One region of the Pseudomonas sp. S2_E01 genome, then DNA from elsewhere that is predicted to be linked to it. Evidence: riboswitches for the same ligand, from Rfam matches in the RefSeq annotation. Region 1 holds a riboswitch; each other region holds the start of a gene.
The links. Region 1 has a riboswitch for cobalamin ahead of cobO (cob(I)yrinic acid a,c-diamide adenosyltransferase). Riboswitches for the same ligand answer to the same signal wherever they lie in the genome.
Positions count from the first base shown of each region.

Region 1 (3,269 bases):
CGCATTCGGCCAGCAACGGTTTGCCGGCTGCATGGTGGGCGCGGATCGCTTCTAGCATCGACGTGTTCTGCGCCAGCGCCACGTGGTGCAGTTCCGGGTAACCGCCGGGCAAGTAGAGGCTGTCGGCGGGCGGCAGTTGCGTGTCGCGAATCGGCGAGAAGAATGCCAACTCGGCGCCCATCGCCCGCAGCAGGTCCAGGCTGGCGCCATAGGTGAACGCAAAGGCTTCATCACGCGCCACGGCAATGCGCACGCCGGCCAGCCAAGGCTCGACCGCGATCACTTCAGGGGCCGCAAACGCCACGGCGGGCGGCAGCGCGACTTCGCAACTGCTGGCCAGGGCATCGGCAGCAGCATCGAGACGCAGATCCAGATCGTTCAATTCACTGGCCTGAACCAGGCCCAGGTGTCGGCTCGGCAGCTCGATTCCGGTTTCCCGGGACAGCGCGCCGTACCAGCGCAAACCTTCGGTCAGGCTGCCTTCGAGCAATTGCGCATGGCGCAGGGTGCCGACCCGGTTGGCCAGCACACCGGCAAACGGCAGGTCCGGTTGATAGCGGGCCAGGCCCAGTGCCAGGGCGCCAAAGGTCTGCGCCATGGCCGTGCCGTCAATCACCGCGAGTACAGGCACACCGAAGTGACGCGCCAGGTCGGCGCTGGACGGGGTACCGTCGAACAGGCCCATGACCCCTTCAATGAGAATCAGGTCAGCCTCGGCGGCGGCTTCCCACAACAGTCGCCGGCTTTCCTGCTCGCCGACCATCCACATGTCCAATTGATACACCGGCGCACCGCTGGCGCGCTCGAGGATCATCGGGTCGAGAAAGTCCGGGCCACACTTGAAGACGCGCACCTTGCGCCCCTGGTTGCGATGCAACCTCGCCAGGGCGGCGGTGACGGTGGTCTTGCCCTGACCGGAGGCCGGCGCGGCAATCAATACCGCCGGGCAATGACGTGGCTCACTCACAGTTCAACGCCCTTCTGCGCCTTGATACCGGCCTGGAAGGCGTGCTTGATCATGCCCATTTCGGTAACGGTGTCGGCCAACTCGATCATCTCGGGTTTGGCGCCGCGGCCGGTCACCACCACGTGCTGCATCGGCGGACGCGCTTGCAGGTCGCTGAGGACCTGATCGAGGTCGAGGTAGCCGTGCTTGAGAGCGATGTTCAACTCATCCAGCACCACCAGACCAATCGACGGATCGCGCAGCAACTCGCGGGACACCGCCCAGGCCGCTTCGGCGGCAGCGATGTCACGCTGGCGGTCCTGGGTTTCCCAAGTAAAGCCTTCGCCCATCACGTGGAAACGCACCTGCTCCGGGAAGCGGCGGAAAAACAATTCTTCACCGGTACTGTTGCGACCCTTGATGAACTGCACCACGCCGCACTGCATGCCATGGCCCATGGAACGGGCGAGCATGCCAAACGCCGAGCTGCTTTTGCCTTTCCCATTGCCGGTGAGCACCAGCAGCAGGCCGCATTCGTTTGGCGAGTTGGCGATGCGTTCGTCGATCACAGCTTTTTTACGCAACATGCGCGCCAAATGGCGTTCGTCACGATCTGGGGTATCGGTCATGGGGGAGCTCTCCGTTGAGGCGGGATAACGGCGGGCAGGCACAAGAAACAGATGGCAAGAAGCCCGACATCGCCCACCGTGATGTCGCTGGATTGAATCAGGCCGGTCTCCGGGCTCATGAGCGGCATCACGCCGGACTGCGCGCCTTCCCATGTCGCGATCGACACAGTGGCTCAAGGCGCAGCTTTCACTCATTTACCGTTGCGGGGGCAGCGCCGGGATCGTGCACGCACTCACCGGCTTCCCTGTTTCACTCTGCCGACCTGGGTCACAGAGCACCTGAAACAAGCCGCGAAGGTTAGAGGGTTGGGGGTGGAGCGTCAATTAAAGCCGGGAGGCTGGCGGATGAATAACTGCCGTCGATCAATAAAATGACGCCAATCTTGTGCCAGACTCCCAGCAGTGATATCAAAGAGCCACAACCCCACATCACAAGAACAAGGGTGAGCACCATGCAAGGCATGATTATCAGCAATCCGCGACTGGAATTCCTGCGCCCGCTGCTGGAACGCTGGTTTGACTGTATAGACCGCTACAACGCCGTACGGGGCGATAACGACACGCCTTACTGGTACGACGAAAAAGCCAATCTGGGTTTGCTCGCGGCCGCCGCCTGGATGGCCGAAATGGTCACCCTGCAAGACACCCAGACCCGCAAGCAGCTCGAGGAAGGCGAACGCAACGCCCGCGCCAATCTGTTCATCGCCTCCAGCGAAACGCGCGCGTATCTTCAGGCCACCCAACGCTGGCCACGCGTCAACAGCCTCAACCTGACCCAGGCGTTGGCGGAAATCACCAGCGATGCCAAACGCATCAGCTACAGCAGCGACCTGAAACTGGGCTGCCTGTTCGTGGCCCCGCAAAAAGCCCAGCACGGCGCAACGCCGGAAGAGCTGCAGGACATGGTCGATGACCTGCAAAAAGAACATTCCTGCGCGGTCGCCTGGTACTTCCCCTACGCCTACCGCAAATTACGCAACGAAGCGGGCAACTATCATCCGGGCATCGCGGTGTTGTTCAAGGAAGCTCACGGCTGACCGGTTGAACCATCTCGGGCTTGCGCTTCTCTACTGATCAGGTCACTGCATTCTTAGGGAAGTTCAGCATGCGCAAGCCCCAGCTCGCTCTCGTCATCACCATGGCCGCCGGGCTCGCTGCCTGCGGTGAAACTTCCACCCTGCAGGTCTCCGACGGCACCGGCCCATCCCCGCAACTGCCAGAACCGAACAAGACACTGTTCCCGACAATGAACATCGCCCCGGCCATCGGCTGGCCGGTCGGCGCCAAACCGACGGCAGCAGCGGGCACTCAGGTGGCTGCGTTTGCCGAAGGCCTCGATCACCCACGCTGGCTCTACGTACTGCCCAACGGCGACGTGCTGGTGGCCGAAACCAATGCGCCGCCCAAACCCGATGACGATAAAGGCATCAAGGGCTGGATCACCAAGAAAGTCATGAGCCGTGCCGGGGCTGCCGTACCCAGCCCCAACCGCATCACGTTGCTGCGCGACAAAGACCACGATGGCATCGCCGAAATCCGTACCGTGTTCCTGGAAAACCTCAACTCGCCCTTCGGCATGACACTGGTGGGTAATGACCTGTACGTCGCCGACACCGACAGACTGCTGCGTTTCAATTACCAGCAAGGCGACACCACGATCAAATCCCAACCCATGAAGGTGATTGACCTGCCGG
Region 1 covers NZ_CP162762.1:3,942,011-3,945,279, forward strand. Annotated here, with positions in the region: gene AB4O36_RS18265 (cobyrinate a,c-diamide synthase) at 1-967, opposite strand, end outside; gene cobO (cob(I)yrinic acid a,c-diamide adenosyltransferase) at 964-1,575, opposite strand; cobalamin riboswitch at 1,659-1,873, opposite strand; gene AB4O36_RS18275 (hypothetical protein) at 2,028-2,612, shown strand; gene AB4O36_RS18280 (PQQ-dependent sugar dehydrogenase) at 2,681-3,269, shown strand, end outside.

Region 2 (3,269 bases), 1.6 Mb from region 1:
ATCCGCCGCGGCGGTGCCCGGCAGTTCAGGGGGCAGGCCGAGGGTTGGCGCCAGCACGAAAGTGGCGTAGCCCGCCAGGCCCCAGAGCAGGCCCTGTGCAGTTTTGGTCGGTGCGCGCAGGGTGTAGAGGCCGGCGAGCATCAGTGCAAAACCGACGGCGACGACAAGGTTGCCACCGGTGGTCGACAGCACGCGCTGCCAGCCGTCTTCCGGCTCCCAGGCTTCGGTGTCGTGGCTGTGCGCGGCCGTGCCGGCAGCATGTTCATGCACTTCAACGGCGGCAGGCTCGGATTTCTCGTAGGTTTCGGCCTGCAAAATCAGCGGCGAAACCCAGAAACTTTGCAGCAGCGTGAGCAGAAGGGCGGCCAGCAGTCCGGAAAAACCTGCGGTTTGCGCGATACGCTTGATCATGTCGTCAGGTCTCAATGGCAAGGGAACGCGGCGCTGTGGCGGGTATCGTGGGCGGCGTTGTGGACCGCTTCGATGTGCGAGAAACCGGCGACGTAGACCAGGCACGCGCCCAGGATTGATGCGCAGACGGCGACGGTCAGGCGTTGGGTCAGGGTGGTTGTGTGGCTGCTGGCCGGTGCGTGGCTGGTGCTGCTGATGATCGACATGGCGCTTCCCTCTGTTCTGTCAGGGTGACGAGAGCGCATGCAGACACCCTGCGTAGCGTGCACGCAGAGGTTCAAACAGCGCCCGCCCACCGCGGGTTTGTTGTTTTCGTGATCGTATCGTCACTGTGTGTTGCGGGCCGGTCTCCGGGCTCGCGAGGGGCTTGGGCATCTGCCGAAACCTGCAAGAATCGCCTTCCCATGCCGATGATCGGCACAGTGGATCTGATTCTTCGCTCGCTTACCGTTGCGGGGGCAGCACCGGACTGACATGGGCTTGAGTAAAGCACATGATTCACCGGTTTCCCGTTTCACCCTGTGAAGGGCACCCGTAACAAGGCGTGTAGGAGAGCATGGGGCGGCTTTGCCGTCAATCGAGACCGGGTCGCGCCCATCGCGAGCAAGCCCGCTCCCACAGGGGACTGCGGACACCGGCCCATTGTGGGAGCGGGCTTGCCCGCGATGGCGTCCCGATTGCCGCCACAAGAATTTGACCCGCCCACAGACCATGCGTAGCCTTGTCGCTTCGAGGTTCTTCGCCATTGTCGAAGCTAAGAAGGGAACGCGGTCAATGCCGCGGCTGCCCCCGCAACTGTGAACGGTGATGTTCGCTGCCACGCCACTGCAAGCCCTGCACAATGGGTTCGCGGGAAGGCGCAGCGAATGCCGGGCCAACCGCCCGGCACACTGTCAGCCAGGAGACCTGCCTCGATCCAGATTCTCACTACAACCGGGCGGGGTGATCCGGTGGCGAAACTCTTGCGCGCACCGCTGTTGCAGCGCTTGTCGTCCCGTATGCCCGCCACCTTGCCAAAGGGCATCCGATGAAAACACTGGCCAAACTCCCCGTCACCATCGTCACCGGCTTTCTCGGCTCGGGCAAGACCACCTTGCTGCGCCACATGCTCGACAACGCCCAGGGCCGTCGTATCGCCGTAATCGTCAACGAGTTCGGCGAGCTGGGCATCGATGGCGAAATCCTCAAGCAGTGCTCCATCGGCTGCACCGAGGAAGAAGCCGTCGGTCGTGTCTTCGAACTGGCCAACGGCTGCCTGTGCTGCACCGTGCAGGAGGAGTTCTTCCCGGTGATGCGCGAACTGGTGGCGCGCCGGGGCGATCTCGACCACATCCTCATCGAAACCTCTGGCCTGGCACTGCCCAAGCCATTGGTGCAAGCCTTTCAGTGGCCGGAAATCCGCAGCGCCTGCACAGTCGACGCGGTGATCACCGTGGTCGACAGCCCGGCCGTCGCTGCCGGCACTTTCGCCGCGTTCCCGGATCAGGTCGACGCCCAGCGTAAACTCGACCCGAACCTGGACCACGAGTCGCCCCTGCACGAGCTGTTCGCCGACCAAATGGCCAGCGCCGACCTGGTGATTCTCAACAAGGCCGATCTGATCAACCCTGAAGACCTGGCCCGCGTGCGCCTGGAAGTCGCCGAAGAATTGCCGCCGGCGGTCAAGATCATCGAAGCCAGCAGCGGTCGCTTGCCGCTCGATGTGCTGATCGGCCTGGGTGCCGGTTCCGAAGAACACATCGACAGCCGTCACAGTCACCACGATCACCACCACGAAGGCGAGGACGATCACGATCACGACGCGTTCGACTCCATCTCCATCGAATTGCCCCAGGCCGACGAGAGCCTGTTGCTGGATGCGCTGACCCAGTTGGTGATCAAGCACGACATCCTGCGCGTCAAGGGCTTTGCGGCCATCCCCAACAAGCCCATGCGCCTGCTGATCCAAGGTGTGGGCACACGTTTCGACAAGCACTTCGACCGCCAGTGGGGCGCCGATGAAGCGCGCACCACACGCCTGGTGCTGATCGGCCAGGCGCTGGACGCCGTGCAACTCGAAGCGCAACTGCGCGCCGCGCTCAGCGTGTAACCCATGCACCTGCTCAGGACCCAGCCCGGCGGTTTCGTGTCGGATGACAACATTGCCGACCTTGGACAAACCCCCGCCGAGCTGGTGATCCTGTGCAGTGGCGACTCCAGCCTCGCCTTGCTCGCCGAGGCTGCGCAACAGTTACCCGACGATTACCCGAGCGTGCGCCTGGCCAATCCGATGCAGGTGCAGAATCACGCCTCGGTGGATTTGTACGTCGATGAAGTGTTGCGCCATGCCAAGGTGATCCTGATTTCACTGCACGGCGGCATCGCCTATTGGCGCTATGGCGTCGAGCAACTGATCGAGCTGTCCCGGCGCGGCGTGCAATTGATTCTGGTGCCCGGCGACGACCGCCCGGACCCCGAACTCAGCGACCTGAGCACGGTAGCGGTCGAAGAGCGTGACCGGCTCTGGCACTACCTGCGCCAGGGCGGCATGGCCAACGCCCTGGACCTGTTCCGCTGTTTGGCGAGTCGCTGGCTCGGTCGCGATTACACCTGGAGTGAACCCCAAGCCCTGCCGCGCACCGCGATCTATCACCCGAGCAAAAGCCCGGCTGTGCTCAGCGACTGGCAAGCCGACTGGGAGGCCGGGAAGCCAGTGGCGGCAGTGCTGTTTTACCGCTCGCACTTGCAGGCGGCGAACACGGGCTTCATCGATGTGTTCTGCCAGCGCTTGCAAGCGGCGGGGCTCAATCCCTTGCCGGTTGCGGTGGCCAGCCTGAAAGAGCCCGGTTGCCTGACGGTGGTCGAGGACTGGCTGGACC
Region 2 covers NZ_CP162762.1:2,348,378-2,351,646, forward strand. Annotated here, with positions in the region: gene AB4O36_RS10775 (CbtA family protein) at 1-411, opposite strand, end outside; gene AB4O36_RS10780 (CbtB domain-containing protein) at 423-617, opposite strand; cobalamin riboswitch at 736-962, opposite strand; cobalamin riboswitch at 1,127-1,339, shown strand; gene cobW (cobalamin biosynthesis protein CobW) at 1,439-2,500, shown strand; gene cobN (cobaltochelatase subunit CobN) at 2,504-3,269, shown strand, end outside.
Region 2: another riboswitch for cobalamin. It lies ahead of cobW (cobalamin biosynthesis protein CobW); the one in region 1 lies ahead of cobO (cob(I)yrinic acid a,c-diamide adenosyltransferase).

Region 3 (3,269 bases), 1.2 Mb from region 1:
GCAATTTCCTCGGTTATTGACTGTAATCATTTTGTCATGATATCAGTTTGGCATTGCGCCAATTTTCGAGTATTTTGCCTTCCATTGTCCGATGTAGAGCTATGGAAAGCAGCAATGACCGCACAACCTTCAGCCGTAATCAAACAAGCGACTTACCTGGGCTACGAAATCCTCGTCGAAACGTTTGGCCCCATCAAAGTGGAACCCCGCGAGGCCCAAAGCCTGCAGAGCCATCACACCACGACCGTTTCGGTCTGGTACGACGGCCAGGAAATCCGGGAGGCGCGCGAGACGCCGGCGCTGAGGTTCGTGACCCGTGAGGATGCTGCAGAGCTGGGTTTGGAAATCGGCCAGATGATCGTCGATCAACGTCGCGAGTCCACCCCATCCAGCGTGACGGCCTTTAAACTGCCGCGTCTGCGGTTTTCGTTGCTCAGCTGACACACCAATGGGCTACTTGTCGTGACGCGGGTCATCCGCGTCATTGATGTACTTGAGCCCCAGAGGCCCGATCCCATACACCTGCGACACATACTCACCGGACTTCGCCCAGTGGAAGTGCGGCGTGTTCGCCGGCAGCACGACCACACTGCCCGGCCCGTAGGCCACAAGTTTGTCGGCGTCGAAGGTGCTGCCCTGGCCGATATAGAACACGCCGGAAATGACGGTATAGATGCGATCTTCCGAGTGGGTATGCGGCATCAGTTTCAAGCCGTTCGGTACTTTGACCCTGACCACATAAGGCCCCGACTGACTCGGGTTGCCAACGATCACCGCCAGTTTGGCGCCGTCGGGGAACGCGGGAAAACCCTGCCATTGCACATCTTCGCTGCGCATTGACGAAAATTGCTTGTTGTCCAGCGCCTCGGCGTTCGCGGGAGCGCAGAGGGTGGTGGTCGTCGCGGCGAGAAGCAAGGCGTGGAGAGCGTGGCGTAAGCCAATGGTTTTCATGTGTGCGTTCCCTCAAAGCTGTCGCGGCGCACCGCCTGCGAACTGGAACGCGATGATAATTTTTGCCCGGGACGCGGATAAATCACGTCCCGGGCACTTCTGTTCTTACACCGCGTAACAAACTATCGAGGGTTGTTACGCAGAATGGAGAAGTTCAGCGCAGCGGCGACACAGAGCCAGGCGAGGTAGGGAAACAGGATCAAACCGGTAATCAGGTCCAGGCGCAGGGCCATGACGACCATGGCCGCGACCACCAGCCACAACACCACCAGAATCACCATCCCCGCCAACACGTGATGCGCGCCGAAGAATACCGGCGTCCACAAGGTGTTGAGCGCGATTTGCGCGGCCCAGAGTGCCAACACGATCTGGCTGCCGGGGATCAGGCTCAAGCGGTAGCCGGCCCAGGCGAGCAGAAGGTAGATGATCGTCCAGGCAACCGGGAACAACCAGTTGGGCGGCGTGAAGCCTGGCTTGACCAGCGACTGGTACCACTCGCCCGGCTTGAACAGCACACCGGTGCTGGCGGCCGCCGCGCAGGCCAGGAGGAAGATGAAGAAGGTCATGGTCATGATCGGTCCCTGTGTCGGTGTATTTGGAACTTGGACGGGTGCTGACCCGTTAAAAGTTCACGGCGTACAAGGTGAAAAAAACCACGCTCCCCCTCGGCGGCCTGATCGACTACCATACGCCGCCGGTTCCCGAACGGGACTAATAGGGAATTCGAAACGCCGCAACGGGCGTCAATCGAAACTGCCCCCGCAACTGTAGGTGCTGAGCCTGCTCCTCGATAGTCACTGGACCTGATCCGGGAAGGCTGGAGCGTGGCGACGACGCATCAGTCAGGAGACCTGCCGGCCAGACAAATCACTAACCGGCGGGGTGTCCGGGGAGGACATCCGTGCCGAGCGGCCTTGCCCTGCTTTTACAGCAGCGTTCGATGGTGTGTTTCCAGACCCGTACCGCGCCCGTTTCAAGTACGGTTCAAATGGAGATTGCCCCATGCTGTTGCCCCGCCTTACTGCGCTGTTCACCAGCCTTGGCCTGTGCGCCTTCGCACAAGCCGCCCCGACGCAGTACCCGCTGACCATCGACAACTGCGGCACTCCCCTCACCTTTGCTCACGCGCCAACCCGCACCGTGACGATTGGCCAGGCCGGCACCGAGATGCTGTATGCCTTGGGCCTGGGCAACAAGGTGGCCGCCACTTCGCTGTGGTTCAACGATGTGCTGCCGGCTTACAAGACGCAAAACGACAAGGTCGAACGCCTGGCGAACAACGAGCCGAGTTTTGAAGCCGTGATCGGCAAGCGTCCGGAACTGGTGACCGTGGAGTTCGAATGGATGGTCGGGCCACAAGGCGCGGTCGGCACCCGTGAACAGTTTCATGAACTGAAGATCGCGACCTACCTGCTCCCGTCCGACTGCGAGGGCAAGGACAATCGGGTAGGCGCCGACGGCACGCGCCTGGAGCCGTTTCGCATTGACACCATTTACAAGAGCATCGAGCAACTGGCACAGATTTTCGACGTGCAGGACCGTGGCGAGCAGTGGGTCACCGAGCTTAAAGCCAAGCTGGCCGCCTCCGTGGCGAAGGTCCAGCAAAAAGGTGTCAAACAGGCCAGTGCCCTGGTGTGGTTTTCCAGCACCGACATGAACGTCGATCCGTTTGTGGCCGGGCACAAGGGCATTCCGGACTTCATGCTCAGCACCCTGGGCGTGCGTAACGTGGTGGACTCCGATGAAGAATGGCCAACCGCGGGCTGGGAAACCATCGCCAAGGCCAACCCGACTTTCCTGGTGATCGCACGCATGGACCGTCGCCGCTTCCCGGCGGATGACCATGAGAAAAAACTGGCCTTCCTGCGCAGCGATCCGGTCACCCGCAACATGGACGCGGTGAAACACAACCGCATCATCATCGTCGACGCCATGGCCCTGCAGGCCAGCGCTCGGATGTTCGACGGCCTCGAGCAACTGGCCACGGCCATCGACGGTTACGATCTACCGAAATGACTGCAACCTTGATACGTACACTGCTTGCGCTGGGGATGCTGTCGCTGGCGGTGCTGGCGGGTGTTGCCATTGGTGAAACGCCCATCGACCCGCTCGTGGTGCTCCAGGTGCTGGCCAATAAACTGTGGGGCGCGGGTTATGCGCTGAACCCCATCGATGAAGGCATCGTCTGGAACTACCGCCTGACCCGCGCGCTGGTGGCCGCCGCTTGCGGCGCCGGGCTGGCGACGTGCGGAGTCATCTTGCAATCCTTGTTGCGCAATCCGTTGGCGGAACCTTATCTGCTGGGCATCAGCGCGGGT
Region 3 covers NZ_CP162762.1:2,755,136-2,758,404, forward strand. Annotated here, with positions in the region: gene AB4O36_RS12480 (hypothetical protein) at 115-441, shown strand; gene AB4O36_RS12485 (cupin domain-containing protein) at 454-951, opposite strand; gene tspO (tryptophan-rich sensory protein TspO) at 1,074-1,517, opposite strand; cobalamin riboswitch at 1,630-1,824, shown strand; gene AB4O36_RS12495 (ABC transporter substrate-binding protein) at 1,954-2,967, shown strand; gene AB4O36_RS12500 (FecCD family ABC transporter permease) at 2,976-3,269, shown strand, end outside.
Region 3: another riboswitch for cobalamin. It lies ahead of AB4O36_RS12495 (ABC transporter substrate-binding protein); the one in region 1 lies ahead of cobO (cob(I)yrinic acid a,c-diamide adenosyltransferase).